3 regions of the Paenarthrobacter ilicis genome follow, and region 3 is predicted to be linked to each of the others. Evidence: riboswitches for the same ligand, from Rfam matches in the RefSeq annotation. Region 3 holds a riboswitch; each other region holds the start of a gene.
What was found. A riboswitch is a leader RNA that binds a small molecule or an ion and turns the genes downstream of it on or off. The one in region 3 is predicted to bind cyclic di-AMP.
Positions count from the first base shown of each region.

Region 1: another riboswitch for cyclic di-AMP. It lies ahead of JOE60_RS03465 (aggregation-promoting factor C-terminal-like domain-containing protein); the one in region 3 lies ahead of JOE60_RS04500 (C40 family peptidase).
Region 2: another riboswitch for cyclic di-AMP. It lies ahead of JOE60_RS01895 (NlpC/P60 family protein); the one in region 3 lies ahead of JOE60_RS04500 (C40 family peptidase).

Region 1 is NZ_JAFBCD010000001.1:726,075-731,112, reverse strand. It holds gene JOE60_RS03475 (response regulator transcription factor) at 1-278, shown strand, start outside; gene JOE60_RS03470 (sensor histidine kinase) at 282-1,808, shown strand; cyclic di-AMP (ydaO/yuaA leader) riboswitch at 1,907-2,063, shown strand; gene JOE60_RS03465 (aggregation-promoting factor C-terminal-like domain-containing protein) at 2,069-2,911, shown strand; gene JOE60_RS03460 (dolichyl-phosphate beta-glucosyltransferase) at 3,073-4,062, shown strand; gene JOE60_RS03455 (pyridoxal phosphate-dependent decarboxylase family protein) at 4,046-5,038, opposite strand, start outside.
Region 2 is NZ_JAFBCD010000001.1:380,363-385,400, reverse strand. It holds gene JOE60_RS01905 (universal stress protein) at 1-423, opposite strand, end outside; gene JOE60_RS01900 (NAD(P)/FAD-dependent oxidoreductase) at 839-1,525, shown strand; gene JOE60_RS01895 (NlpC/P60 family protein) at 1,642-2,433, opposite strand; cyclic di-AMP (ydaO/yuaA leader) riboswitch at 2,438-2,600, opposite strand; gene JOE60_RS01890 (copper resistance CopC family protein) at 2,780-3,412, opposite strand; gene JOE60_RS01885 (NCS2 family permease) at 3,527-4,969, shown strand.
Region 3 is NZ_JAFBCD010000001.1:948,308-953,345, forward strand. It holds cyclic di-AMP (ydaO/yuaA leader) riboswitch at 1-148, shown strand, start outside; gene JOE60_RS04495 (M23 family metallopeptidase) at 153-986, shown strand; cyclic di-AMP (ydaO/yuaA leader) riboswitch at 1,131-1,291, shown strand; gene JOE60_RS04500 (C40 family peptidase) at 1,296-2,045, shown strand; gene JOE60_RS04505 (NlpC/P60 family protein) at 2,146-2,931, shown strand; gene JOE60_RS04510 (HNH endonuclease) at 3,344-3,844, shown strand; gene JOE60_RS04515 (DUF6457 domain-containing protein) at 3,887-4,852, shown strand; gene JOE60_RS04520 (molybdopterin molybdotransferase MoeA) at 4,849-5,038, shown strand, end outside.

The DNA of each region.
Region 1 (5,038 bases), 220 kb from region 3:
TCACCCTCAACGTGGACACCAGGGAAGTGACGCGCGCCGGGGAGGACATTCCGCTCACCGCCACGCAGTTCGAGCTCCTCCGCTACCTCATGGAAAATCCCAAACGGGTGATCAGCAAAGCCCAGATCCTGGACCGCGTGTGGGACTACGACTTTGGTGGACAGGCCAACATTGTGGAGCTCTACATTTCCTATCTGCGGAAGAAGATCGAGGCTAACCACCCACCCATGATCCACACCATCCGCGGTGCCGGGTACGTCATCAAGCCTGCGGACTAGGACTTGAGCACCCTCTCCGGAGTAGCCAAACGCACAGGGCGCAGCTGGCTCAACCCCTCCACCTGGCACCTGCGGACCCGCTTGGTCCTGGTGGCCATGGCACTCCTCGTGGCCATCTGCGGAGCTGTGGGCATTGTCAGCTACGCCTCCATGGACAACGTGTTCAACCGTCAGTTGGACAGGCAATTGGAGCAGGCCTCCAGCCGCGCAAATACTTTCGGCAGGCCGCCGTCGAACTTCCCGAACTCCGGCAGGCCGGATCCCCTGGAGGCCCGCGGACAGGCCGCCGGCACACTGAACGCAAGGATTGACGGATCAGAGGTCAGCAGCTCGGGACTGATTGACGCCAAGGGCAACCGCGTCTCACTGTCCGCCGCCGACCAGCAGGTCCTGCTGAGCCTGCCCACCAACAGCCAGCCGGCGGACCGCTCCCTGTCCAACGGTGATTACCGGCTGGTGGCCGTCGGCACCAACGATGGCGATGTAATTGTTACCGGCCTGCCGCTGTCCGACAAGCAAAGCGCCGAGGCCTCACTGGTGTGGACCATGGTGGTGGTATCGCTGGGCGGCTTGTTGGTGATTGGCCTGCTAGGCACCGTGATCATCCGGCGGACCATGCGGCCCCTGGAACAGCTCTCCGAAGTAGCCACGAAAGTCTCGCGGTTGCCCCTGGACGCCGGTGAGGTGGCACTTGCGGTGCGGGTACCACCATCCGCCTCCCATCCGGGGACGGAAGTGGGCAGTGTGGGCCACGCCCTGAACCTGATGCTCAACAATGTTGCCAACGCACTGGAGGCCAGGCAGGAAAGCGAGACCAAAGTCCGGCAGTTTGTTGCTGATGCCTCGCATGAACTCCGCACTCCCCTGACAGCCATCCGTGGGTACACCGAGCTGATGAGGATGACCGAGACCTTCACCGACGATGGCCGCAAGTCGCTGGCAAGGGTCCAGAGCCAATCGGAGCGCATGACCACGCTGGTTGAAGACCTGCTGCTGCTGGCCAGGCTGGACGAGGGGCAGCCCGTCAAAATGGCGGATGTGGACCTGACACAGCTGGTGATCGAAACCGTCAGCGACGAGAAAGTCATGGCGCCGGACCACACCTGGCAGCTGAAGCTTCCCGATGAACCCATCACAGTGCGCGGTGACGCCACCCAGCTGCACCAGGTCCTGGCCAACCTGCTGTCCAACGCCCGCAAGCACACGGACCGCGGAACCACGGTGGTCACGGGCGTGATGCTCTCCGCCGATGGCAGTGCGGTGGTGACCGTGACGGACAACGGCCCCGGCATTCCGGAAGACTTCCAAACCCGGATCTTCTCCCGTTTTGCCCGCGCTGACGCAGCGAGATCGGGGTCGGAAGGGACTTCCGGACTGGGCCTTTCCATTGTGGATTCGATTGTTGCCGCCCATGGTGGCACCGTGGAAGTGACGTCCCGGCCCGGGCGCACAGAGTTCGCCCTGCGACTTCCCACCGTAAGCACCGGGGAAAGTCAGCCGGGCCTGCAAGGCGACTCACCGGCGTCGTGATCTCTGTTACCTAAATGTGACTTCCGGGGAATCCTCCTGTACCGTCGAAAGGGTGGGTTTCCCCAAGGACCCACATCCGGGATGCGCCGAGCTCTGCCACTTCCCGGAGTCCGTTCTTCTTTGAGGCAGAGACGGGGGACCCACAGTCTCCGGGCCTGGCAATGTGCCGCCCTAGGGGTGAAGCCGCAGCGTGACGCGCGGCCGGATGACCTCATCCGAACCCGACAGCTAACTCCGCAGGCGCTGAGAGGTCACAACACATGTCTGAATTTAACGATCCGGCGCGCCCTTCTGCGCGCCACCGCGATGAAAACAACAAGTCGCAGGCAGTCCTTAAGAACGCCGCCCGCCAGGGTAAGTCCAGCCACCGCATGTCGGTAGTTGCCGGTGTGGTTGCTGCCGCACTGGGCGTTGCATCGCTGGGAACGGCCGCCAACGCTGCCCTGAACCTCCCCGAGGCCACCCGTGTTGCCGGGACGCAGGCAGCTGCCAACGTGAGCACCAACAAGTCCGCCGAGATCTCTGCTTCCATGGACGCCGCCGCCGCAAAGGGTGCCGCCGACCGTGCTGCTGCGGACAAGGCCGCCGCTGAGAAAGCTGCTGCCGACAAGGCCGCCGCTGACCAGGCCGCAGCCGAAAAGGCTGCAGCAGAGAAGGCCGCCGCAGATCAGGCAGCCGCCGCTCAGGCCGCAGCTGACAAGGCTGCTGCTGATGCCGCTGCCAAGCAAGCCGCCGACGCCGCTGCTGCCGCCGCCGCTGAGGCAGCCGCCGCAGCCGCAGCTCCCAAGGCAGTTGACGATCCCGCCGCCGCCAAGGCCTACGCTGCAAGCATCCTGGGCAGCTACGGCTGGGGCCAGGGCGAAATGACCGCCCTGAACACGCTGTGGGAGAAGGAATCCAACTGGAAGACCACTGCTACCAACGCGTCCAGCGGCGCATACGGCATTGTCCAGTCCCTCCCGGCTGGCAAGATGGCCTCGGCCGGCGCTGACTGGCAGACCAACTACCAGACCCAGATCAAGTGGGGCCTGAACTACATCAAGGAGCGTTACGGTTCGCCGTCCGCTGCCCTGGCTTTCCACTTGTCGCACAACTGGTACTAAGCCACACCCTTTCGGATCGCCGCTCCCTTTTCCGCCATTCGCACCGGTTCCCACTGGTGCGGACAGCGGAAAAGGGGGCGGCTTTCGGCTTTTAAGGTGCTCACAGTGGAGTCACAGCTTGCGCCTACAGCACACATAAACGGCGGTTCCATGCTGAATGCATGACGCTCACTCATCCAGCACCCGTTCCCCAGCGGCAACGGCCGGTGAACACCATGGTCCCCGTGCCGGTGGTGGACCTGACCGTGCCCGTCTTCAATGAGGAGAGCCGGATTGAGGATAACCTCCGCCGGCTGCACGGGCACCTGAAAAACTGGCTGCCGTACTCGTTCCGCATCACTGTGGCTGACAATGCAAGCACCGACGGCACGTTGCGGATAGCGGAGCGCCTGGCCCGTGAACTTCCAGAACTGGTGGTGGTCCGGCTCGCGGAAAGAGGCCGGGGAAAGACCCTTCGGCATGTTTGGTTGGCATCCCCGTCACCGGTCCTGGCCTACATGGAAGCCGATATGTCCACGGACCTCTCCGCGTTGGCTCCCCTGCTGGCCCCGCTGATTTCCGGGCACTCCGATCTGGCTATCGGAACCCGTTCAGCCTCATCCTCGCGCGTGACCTGCAGTGCCCTGCGCGCGGTTATTTCCCGTAGCTGCAACTCGCTCCTGCGCGGTACCTTGGGGGCACGATTCTCCGACGCCCAGTGCGGTTTCAAGGCCATCCGTGCAGATGTGGCGCAACGCATCCTGCCGTACACCACGGATGACGGCTGGTTCTTCGACACCGAACTGCTGGTCATTGCGGAACGCTCCGGCCTCCGTATCCATGAAGTCCCCGTCGACTGGACCGAACAGCCCGACCCACGTGTCGACGTCGTACGTACTGCGCTTGCGGACTTGCGCGGAATGGTGCGCCTGAACCGAAGCCTCCGCCGCGGCGATGTCCCCGTCAGGGAGTTGCAGGCTGCTTTTGGTGGGGCCCCGGGCCGGACCGGTTGGCCGGGGCGCCTCCTCCGCGCCGGTGCTTGGGCCCTGATGTACGCGGGAATTTTCCTTGCCTGCGGCAGTTTCATGAGCCCACTCCCGGCCAACCTTGTGGGACTGGCACTGGCCACGTGGGCCGGATATCTGTTGCGGAACCCTACGGGTCGGCCCTAACGGCACCCCGGACCGCTTCGATGGACGCTGCAACATCTTTGGCATCAGTGGTCCAGTTGCTCACCGAGATCCTGAGGATGTCCCTGCCCCGCCATGATGAGCCGGACATCCACACGGCTCCTTCAGCCATGAGCCGCTGGGTGACGCGGTGGGTCCTGTCGTCGCTGCCAAAGCTGACCGAGACCTGCGTGAAGGCGACTTCGTTGAGGACTTCCACCCCGGGAATCGCGGCCAAGCCCTCAGCCAAGGCCCTCGCATTCGACGCCAAGCGTTCAACCATGGCAATCACACCGCTCTTGCCCAACTGGCGGAGGGCAGCCCACACAGGAATCCCCCGGGCCCGGCGCGACATCTCCGGCACCTTCTCCAACGGATCTCCCAGGCCCGTTTCGGTGGCTATCAGGTAACTGGTATGGACACCGAAGGCCCGCCTGAGTGCTTCAGGGCGGGACACGATCGCGAGCCCGCAGTCGTAGGGAACGTTCAGGGTCTTGTGCGCATCCGTGGCCCAGGAGTCGGCGTCCTCCACCCCGGCCAGCCGCTCCCTCATCACCGGGCTGACGGCCGCCCACAAGCCAAAAGCACCGTCCACGTGCACCCACGCGCCACGGTCATGGGCCACAGCAACCGCCTCCGTCATGGGGTCGAAGGCGCCCGAGTGAAGGTTGCCCGCCTGCAGGCACACCAACGATGGTCCGGGTTGTTGGTCCATGGCTTCCGCCAACGCGTCCGGCAGGATCCTGCCCTCCTGATCCGCCTCCACGGGAACGCAGGCACCCAGGCCCAGATAACGCAGCGCCAGATCCACAGCCGCGTGTCGTTCCCGGCCCGCAAAGGTGGTGATGCGGGGCGCGCCCGTGAGCCCCAGGGATTCCAAATCCCACCCGGCCTCATCCATCAGGTGCTGGCGCCCGGCGGCAAGGCCCACAAAATTGGCGGTGGTAGCGCCCGTGGTGAAACCGACGTCGGCTGTCGC
Region 2 (5,038 bases), 570 kb from region 3:
ACCCAGCAAGCGCCCTACGAAGCCGCCGCGTCCCCGGCTGCCGAAGACCAGCAGGGCGGCCTCGGCGGAAAGGTCCAGGAGCACTCCGGCGGCGTCGCCATTCTCCACCGTGGCATCCACGTCAATGTTGTAGGAAGAAACCTTGTCCAGGGCCTGCTTGACGATGGCGTCAGCGCCCTCACGGATGACGGAATCGTCAACGGTAGCGTATCCGCCATCCAGCCCCGAGGCCGCAAAAATAGGAACCGAATACGCGGTCACAATGTGCAGGGGCAACTGGCGGCGCTCCGCCTCACGGGCCGCCCACACCAGGGCACACTGCCCATGCTCCGATCCGTCCACGCCCACAACGATTCCGCCGGGTGCTACAGCCTGGTCCTCGCCATCGTTTGGCACTTCACTGTGTCTACCGTGCTGGTCCATTGGGCCCGCCTCTCCACCTGCTGCTTGATGTTCCGGCTTATTCTGCCAGAGGTTTGGGGCCACCAAATCCCTGGCTCGACACATCCCATAAGCCGGGAAGAAGAACCCTGCGGATTCCGCCTTCCACAGCCCACTATTCTCGCTGGGAGGGGGCGAATCAAGACGCGTCGAAGCTATGTGCATAACGGTCCGGGCTCAGTTCCGGGGACGCCATGATCTGCTCTCAATGAACATCAAAAACACGATGCCGCGAAGGCTATCCTTGGCCGAAAAAGTTCGGTAGTGTTCGAGTCACCGAGTAGCCGGGAACAGTGTTTCAGCACACATCCTGGCTGCTCACTTGCGGCCGCTTGGGGAATCCGGACGCTTTCCCACGCGATGCCGCCAGGCACCCACGTCAAGGAGGAACCAAGCAGTGTCAGTCACGCCTGATTCCGGTGCGGAACGAACCACCACAGTAGTCATTGGAGCCGGCCTCTCCGGTTTGGCCGTTGCGAGCGAACTCAGCCGCTACGGAGTCGGATCAATTGTGGTGGAGGGCTTTGGTGGTCTGACGGGTTCCGGATCGTCCCCCCACACAGGGATGCTCCAACGCTGCGATGTTGCCGATCCCGCCATGCAGGAACGCAGCGAAATTCTCCGCCACCTGCGCAACTACGCAGCCAGCCACCAGCTTGATGTCCGCAGCACCACCCGCGCCGTCCGCCTTGATTTCCTGGGCGCTGACGCAGCCCAGCAGACTGCCCATGGGCTGGCCAGGAAGGTCGCCACAGCCAGCCTGAGCAACGGCCTTGCCTCCGGACCACTGGAAGTAGCACCCCGCCAATGGGCAGTCCACACTGCGCACGGGATCCTGCTGGCAGACCATGTGGTGGTGACGCGCTGCGCCCAGAGCCAACTGCGCCGCATGTTGGCCGAGCTGGGAATTGCCGTGGGACAGAACTTTGCGGCAGCCATGCGTGCACTGGGGATGCACCTGGTGGGAGTGGGAGAACTCATCACACCCACGCCCAAAGAGGTGCTCCGGCAAGCGAAAGCCGTGGGGCAAGCAATCTCCTCCAAGGTGGCGCTCCCGGCCGGACCCGGCATAGCCCTGGCCTGACGGCGAGCAGCAACCCTACATCACACTTTTCCGCACATAATTTAACGCCAAAGGCCGGTATTCTCCGAGGAAGTCATTCCTCGAAGAACACCGGCCTTTGAACTGAAGCGTGAGGCTTATGCGCCTGCGCGTACGTACGTAACGGGACCAGTTGCAGTCAACCAGCTGATGGGGTGGATACCCGTCTGGTTGCCGTTGATGCCACCGCTGATGGCCTGGCCGTTGCCGATGTAGATGGCTACGTGGCCGGACTGGACGATCATGTCACCAGGCTGGGGATCGCTGACAACCCGGCCGTAGTTCATGAACTGCATGGGGGCGAGGTCGCCAACAGGAATACCAGCGGAACCCAGCGCCCTTTCCACCATGGCGGTGCAGTCCTGCATGATGCCGATCTGGGCGTAAGCGGAAGCAACCATGGCTGCGTTCACTCCACCGACGGCGGGAGCAGCGGCTGCGGGTGCAGCAGCCGGAGCAGCAGCGGCGGGAGCAGCTGCAGCAGCCTTGGCAACGGGAGCCGTTGCGGCGGCGGGGGCGACGGCTGCCTTCTTGGCAACAACAGGAGCTTCAACAACCGGAGCCGGCTTTTCGATGACCGGAGCTGCTACGGAAGCAACGGCGGGACGCTCGAAGTTGACGGTGGCGGTGGAGAGTGCGGTGACAACCTTGGTGGGTGCCTCCGAGACGGTCTCTGCCACGGTGGCCGGGCTGGAGTCGCGCTGAACCGGAGCTTCAGCTGCGTGGGCAGCAATGGAGCCGGTCAGGACAAGGCCCGAAGCTGCCGCGATAACAGCTGCCTGGCGGCCAGCGCCGGAAGCGTTGCTGGCAACAGCCTTGGAGATGGAGATGAACGGATTAGGACGTACGCTGTCCGCCTTACGACGGCCGCGAAGAATGCTTGAAGACATGAAAAAAGCCTCTCCCGATGCCTGCGAGGTTAGCTGTCGGATTCGGATGGGAGTCACCCGGCCACTATCCCCCGCTGTTCAGCGGAAGCATCGTGGCTTCACCCCAAGGCGCGCTGGAAGCGGCCTAAATTGGGTTCCCCGTCTCTGCCGTTAGGTTTGTCTGCGAACGGATTCCGGACTGCGGCAGAGCTAGGCAATCAGGCCGGAAGTGCCTGCTACATGGAACAGGCACAGGTACAACCGTACGCGATGATCACGCCGAAGTCACATTTAAGTAACGGGAACTGTTATCTGGGCGTGTCGCGGTAACCGATTCGAGATTTTCGCAGCTACGTAGAAAACCTAGTTATTCCGCGGAATCCCGGTCTTCCGGCGCGTTGGACGCAGCAAGTTTCCTGCGTGCCGTAACAGCCAGGAAAATCACCAGGGCCAAAGCCACTACCGCCAGGACAACGATGCTCCAGGGGAAGGGCTGGGACGCATCCGCCGCCGGAGCGCTGGTTCCGGTCCCGGGAGCGGCGGTGCCCGCCGTCGGGACGGTGTCCGAAGAAGCCCCGGCCCACGGCGAGGCTGCAGCGGTGCCGCCGGTCGCCGTCGTGCTTCCAGTGGTGGCCGTAAACGTGAAGGTGCCTTCGATGGGGTGCGAGTCAGAGCTGACAACCCTCCAGGTCACGGTGTATTCGCCGGCCGGAGCGCCTTCACGCAGTTTTTGCACGGCCTGGTTATCGATGATCTCGACCGAGCCGTCGGCCCAGTTCTGGCCACCTGCGGTGACCGTTACGCCGGAACCGATGGCCAGCGGACGGTTGTTGAACGTGATGGAGACCGACGCCGGTACGGTGGCCACTGTGGTCCCGTTCGCCGGAGCCGAGGATTCGGCGACGTCGTGCGCAGACGCGGGGGCCGCGGAAAACAGCAGGGCGGACGCGAAGGCAAGAGCGGCGACGACGGCGGCCAGAAGCGGACGGACGGTACGCATGGGACGGTTTCTCCTAGTGTTGGCTTCCTTACAGACTAGGCGAATCGTCCGGGCCCCCTGTATTCGGCAACATAGGATTTGAGAGAACACTCCCCCCAATCCCCGGAGACCTTCATGCTGAAACAAGGTTCTGCAGTCGACCGCTACTTCAAGATCTCCGAACGCGGATCTACCTACTCGCGGGAAATCCGCGGCGGTTTTGCCACGTTCTTTGCCATGAGCTACATCGTGGTCCTGAACCCGCTGATCCTCTCCGGGGCAGACTCCAGCGGCGCATCTCTGGGCTTCACCGCCGTGGCTGCAACCACGGCCTTCGTGGCCGGCATCCTGACCATCCTCATGGGCGCCTGGGCCAAGCACCCCTTCGCCGTGGCTACCGGGCTGGGTGTCAACGCCTTCGTTGCCGTCACCGTGGCCTCCCACCCGGGCCTCACCTGGCCGGACATGATGGGCCTGGTGGTCCTCTCCGGCGTCACCATGCTCATCCTTGTATTGACCGGTTTCCGCACTGCCGTCTTCAAGGCCGTGCCGGAGGCGCTCAAGACGGCGATCGTGGTGGGCATTGGCCTGTTCATTGCGCTGATCGGCCTGGTGAATGCAGGTTTTGTGCGCCGCATTCCGGACGCCGCGGGAACAACTGTTCCCCTGGGGCTGGGTGTTGACGGAAAGCTGCTGGGCTGGCCCACCCTGGTGTTCGCCGTGGGCCTCATCCTCACCATCGCGCTGGTGGTCCGCAAGGTCCGCGGCGCCATCCTGATCGGCATCGTCGTTTCCACGGCACTGGCAGCCATCCTCGAATTCACCCTGCACATTGGCCCCAGCTTTGACGGCAAGAACGTGAACCCCCGCGGCTGGTCCCTGGTGGCACCGACGCTGTCTGAATGGGGCGCTCCTGACCTGTCCCTCATCGGCAAGGCGAACCCGTTCGGCGCGTTCCAGCACCTTGGTTTCATTGCCGCGGCGCTGCTGGCTTTCGTGATCCTGCTCAGCATCTTCTTCGACGCCATGGGCACCATGGTGGGACTCGCCAACGAGGCCGGAACGGTGGACAAGGACGGAAACATCCCCAACGTGGACCGCGTCCTGCAAGTTGACGCCCTGGGTGCGATTGTGGGCGGCGGCGCCTCGGTTTCCTCCAACCAGATCTTTGTGGAGTCCGGCGCAGGCATCGGTGAGGGCGCCCGTACCGGCTTGGCCTCAATCGTCACCGGCGCCCTCTTCCTGGTGGCAATGTTCTTCACCCCGCTGATCAACCTGGTCCCGTTCGAAGCCGTGGCTCCGGCCTTGGTGGTGGTGGGCTTCATGATGGTGTCCCAGGTGGGCAGGATTGACTGGCAGGACTGGGGCGTGGGTATCCCGGCCTTCCTGACCATCGCCCTCATGCCGTTCACCTACTCGATTGCCAATGGCCTGGGCGCCGGCTTCATCTCCTTCGTCCTGATCCGCACCTTCCAGGGCCGCGCCCGCGAAGTCCACCCGCTCATGTGGGTTGTTGCTGCCGCCTTCCTTTTGTTCTTCGGCATCGGCACCGTGGAAGAGTTGCTCGGCGTCAAGTAACCGCTCACTGGCGGGGCAAGTCCGGGGTTTCAGACACGGCCCGGCCCGGGATGCTGGTGTCCGCCGCTT
Region 3 (5,038 bases):
TTGGGGTGAAGTCCGCAGCAGAAGTACCCACTGACGCAGGTCCCTTCCTGGGATACCCCTGTGCCGTGAGCGCTTCGTGCGGACCGGGTCTTTGAACTCTCTGACCCGAATCCGACAGCTAACTTCGTAGGCTTTTCAGAGAGGAACAGAGTTTGACATCGCAGAACGTCAGGGGCCGCCGCCGCGCGTCCGGCCCCGCTGTTGAGCTGCGGCCAGCCCGCGCCACAATGGAGATCCGGCCCCGCGACACCGAGCGCCAAGTCCGCCGCCGTAAGAGCCCATTGCGCCAGGTTGCCGACTTCGCTGCAGCCAGTGGCGTCGGGCAGAAAGCCGGAGTAGCGCTTGCCGCTACCGGCCTTGCCCTGACTGTCGGTCTGCCAGCGACCAGCCCGGTCATGGCGACGTCGGAATCAGGCCAGACGGAGTCTGCGCTGGCTGTTGCCGCCGCCGGCAGCCAGCCCGAGGTTTCCGCCGCAGCATCAGCCAAGATCGATTTCAGCCGCGCAGCCGTCGCTACGGCCGCTGACCCGGACGGCAAGCTCAAGCAGTTGCTGAGCGCCCAGTCCGCCGGCAGCATCCAGCGCGCCTCGTCGGTAGGCACCATGGCCAGCCCCCTGGACACCCTGACTACGGCATCGCCCTTCGGCTACCGCGTCAGCCCCCTCACGGGCGGCACGGGTGACTTCCACCGCGGCCAGGACTTCGTTGCCCAGTGCGGCACGGCTGTCCACGCTGCTGCCACCGGCAAGGTCACCTTCGCCGGCTGGCACGAGTACGGGGGAGGCAACCGCGTGGTCATCGATCACGGCAACGGCCTCGAAACCACGTACAACCACTTGTCTTCCTTCACCGTCAAGGTGGGGGACACCGTGACGCGCGGCGATACCGTTGCGCTCAGCGGAACCACGGGCGCATCCACTGGCTGCCACCTCCACTTCGAGGTTCAGGTCAATGGCGAAGTTGTAGACCCCATGGGCTGGCTCTAAGCCAGTTGATGGTTGTCTCTCGAATTTGGAGACACACCGTGACCTGAATGTGACATTCGCGTTCAACTGTTGTACCGTTCAAAGCGCATCGGCTGTTTAGGGGGCCGGTGCACTCGAGTGGATTGCCTAGCTCTGCCACTACTCGGGATCCGTTCGCATAAATCGTCTGGCAGGGGCGGGGGAACCACTTATGGCCTTCATCAGGAGGCCTTGGGGTTAAGTCGCAAAGCTTCTTCGAAGCAGCGCGGCCGGATGACTCCCATCCGAATCCGACAGCTCACCTCGCAGGCATTGGGAGAGGCTACCTACGTGTCATCACGCACTACCCCTGCGCGCCATCGCGCTGAAACGGTTCGCACGAACCCCTTGAACACTCTTTCCAAGGCTGTTTCGTCAAATGCCGGTTCCGTTGGCCGTCAGGCCGTAGTCCTGGCAGCAGCATCAGGCCTCGTCCTCAGCGTTGGCCTCCCGGCCACTGCTGCCGACACCGACGTCTCCAAAGCAGAAGCTTCCAGCACCCAGCAACTGGTGGCCACCGCCGTCGTCACCGCCGAGCCCACCGCCACGGTTGCCTTCGAAAGCCCCGTAGTGGTTACCAAAGAGGCTCCCAAGGTTGTCCAGCGCGCAGCGCAGACCACCACCCAGCGCGCAGCCTCCAACGACACCCAGGCAACCGCCGGTGACGTCACGGCCAAATCCGCCGACGCTCCGTCTTCAGCTTCCAGTGCATCTGCTTCGGGTCTCGCCGCCATTGCGTACACCGGAATCGGCCACCCCTACGTATGGGGCGGCACCACCCCCAACGGCTGGGACTGCTCCGGGTTCACCCAGTGGGTCTACGCCCAGGCCGGCATCAGCATCCCCCGCGTCAACGCATGGACTGCCATGAAGCCCACCAGCAACCCCCAGCCTGGTGACTTGGTCATGCAGAACGGCGGCGCACACGTTGGCATCTACGTTGGCAACGGCATGATGATCAGCGCCTTGAACCCGGGCCAGGGAACGCTCCTGCACTCGGCAGCCTCCACAGGCACCTCCTCCTTCTTTACCCTCCGCTAGAAAATATCCGGTTCGGGGTGAGCCAGCATGCCCCCAAGTGCTGGCGCACCCAATACCCGCGTGCAACCCCACCTGCCCGTGGACACGAAAAGAGAAAATCATGACCAGTGCACAGAACATTGCACGGCATCGAGCCGAGGCCCCCAAGACCAGCTCGCTTGCCATGATTGCCAAGGCTGTCAGCGGCAACGCAGGTACTGTTGGCCGCCAGGCTGCAGTCATCGCTGCAGCTTCCGGCTTGGTCCTGACCAGCGGTATCGCTGCCAACGCAGCAGACACCAAGGTTGACCGCGAGTCCACCTCCACTTCCACGTTGGACGTCCAGGCCGTGGTCCAGTCCACCATCGCCGCTGACTCCACCGTGGACATCTCCTACGAGCGTCCCGTGGTCACCACGGTTCAGGCACCGCCTCCCGTGGAGAAGAAGGCTCCGGCGGCAGAAGCCAAGGCTGAGACCAAGGCAACGGCCACCACCACCGCTTCCACCAGCACTGCCAACGTTGCCGTGAGCAGCGCAGCACCTGCTGCTGCCAAGGCACCTGCAGCCTCCAGCGGCATCGGTGCAGCAATTGCTGCCGCAGCCTACGCCCAGTTGGGTGTAACCCAGGACTGCACCATGCTGGTCACCAACTCGTTGGCTGCAGTGGGCATCCACTTCCACGATTGGCCCGCAGGCTACCTTTCTTTGGGCCGCACGGTCAGCGCTGCTGAAGCCCAGCCGGGCGACCTCGCCTACTACGCCAATGGCGGTCTGGCCGGACAGGCGCACATCGCCGTTTATGTCGGCAACGGCATGGCTGTTCACGGCGGCTGGAACGGCTCCACCACGGCGCTGTTCAGCGTCAACGTGGGCTCCGGCCCGGTCTTCATCCGCGTCAACGGCTGATAACAACTTTTCTTCAGGACACCCCGCAGGCCCAGGCCGGCGGGGTGTCCTGCTTTTAACAGCCCTTTGCCTGGCATAGCCCCCGCAGCCCGGGTTCAATGCCCTTGTCAGGCCGTGCCGCCACCACCCACATTGCTACTCAAGACCCTGCGACACCCCCGGAATATCGGCGCGGCGCAGGGGTTCCGGTTTCAAAGTAGGTGGCGACGGCACGCAACTCCGGACGCCCGGATTCAGCCACACTTAATGAACCACGCATGAACATTCAGCGACCCGCCCGCGGAAACGCAAGAATAATTCGTTGATACGGCATATGAGTGCTTACCCTTATCTTGTCGATCCACAGCCCGTACATGCAGAGGGCAGCCGGCCCTCGTGCCCCTGACGGGTGCGGCCGTGAAGAGGTACGTGCATGCGCACACTCGTTCTGAATGCTGGATATGAACCGCTGGCGGTTGTGACATTCCGCCGGGCGCTGGTCCTTGTGCTGACTGGGAAAGCAAGCGTGGTGGCCGAAGGCGACGAGCCTGTCGTCGGGCCACAGGAGATTCTTGGACGCCCGTCCGTGATCCTCCTTAACCGCTACATCCGTCCCAAGTACAACAAGGTCACCGCCGTGAGCCGCCGCGGGGTTCTCCGCCGCGACGGTCACCGGTGCGCCTATTGCGGCAAAACAGCCCACACCATAGACCACGTCCACCCCAAATCCAGGGGCGGCGCGGATTCCTGGGAAAACCTGGTTGCGGCGTGCTTGAAATGCAACAACGCCAAAAGCGATCACACCCTCGCCGAGATGGGGTGGAAGCTCCGTTTCAAACCAGGTGTGCCCCAGGGAACCATGTGGCAGATCAAGGAACTCGAGAAACCTGCGCCGGACTGGGACCCGTTCCTGCTGCCGGAATCCGCTGCCTGATCGATTTCTGCTGACCTCCACCCGTCCCGGTAATCTGGGCGGATGGAGTTCAATGCCGTGATCCTGGCGGGTGGCCGGGCCACCCGCCTCGGTGGCGTGCCCAAACCCTTGTTAAGGTACGACGGCGCGTCCCTCCTTTCGCTTGCCCTGCAGACTGCCCGGGGTGCTGAAGCTGTGGTGGTGGTGGGGCCGGGGGGTACAGAACCTGGGGGAGACACCGGGGCAGGCACTGGTGCAGATCCTCGGGAGCCGCAGATGATTCTCCGGGCGCGGGAGCAACCGGCGTTCGCAGGACCGGCGGCGGCCATGGCTGCTGGATTGGCGGCACTGAAGGCGGCGGGCCATACTGCGCCGTGGACATTGGTCCTGGCCTGCGACATGCCCCATGCCGGCCGTGGACTCCCGGCTTTGGCATCGGCAGTGGACGCCCTTGGGGACGCCGGCAGGATGGTCGGCACGGACAGCAAGGAACTGGAAGGTGTCATGGCTGTCTCAGCCGATGGCCGGAAGCAACCCCTGCTTGGTGTCTACAACACGGCCGCACTTGAACGGGAAGTGGCTGCAGCCGGGCAGAGCGGGGGCTTAACAGACTCTCCGGTGTTCCGGCTGCTTGCTAGGCTGAACCTGCTGGACGTCAAAGTCCCCGAAGGATCCACGGACGACGTGGACACGTGGGAGGACGCCGCAGCGCTGGGCATTGACCATGAGTTGGAGGCGGACGTGAAGAGCCAGGAAGAAACACTTGAAGAGTGGTGCCGGGCATTGCTGCAGGCATTTGAGCTTGAGGGCGTCGACGTGGACGTCAATGAGGTATTGGCAGTTGCAGGAGTGGCCGCACACTCGGTGGTACGTCCGGCCGCGCCGCTGGCCACCTTCATCGCCGGATACGCTGCCGGAATGGCGCGTGGTATTGGGCAGGCAAGCGATGATACTGCCATGAGCGCTGCCTTGGACGTGGCCCGCAGGGTTGCCAAGGAGTACTCGGAATCCGGGGCTGACAGCGAATGACCGGGGCCCCCGGCGAGGGCCACCACGCGGCACACACCTGGCAGGAAGCCCGCCAACGCGCCTTTGACGTGGCGCCGATTCCTGCAGGCCGTGTTCCGCTGGCTTCGGCGATCGGACGCACGCTGGCGGAAGATGCCCTGGCCGCCCAGGACATGCCGCACTATGCTTCGTCGGCCATGGATGGTT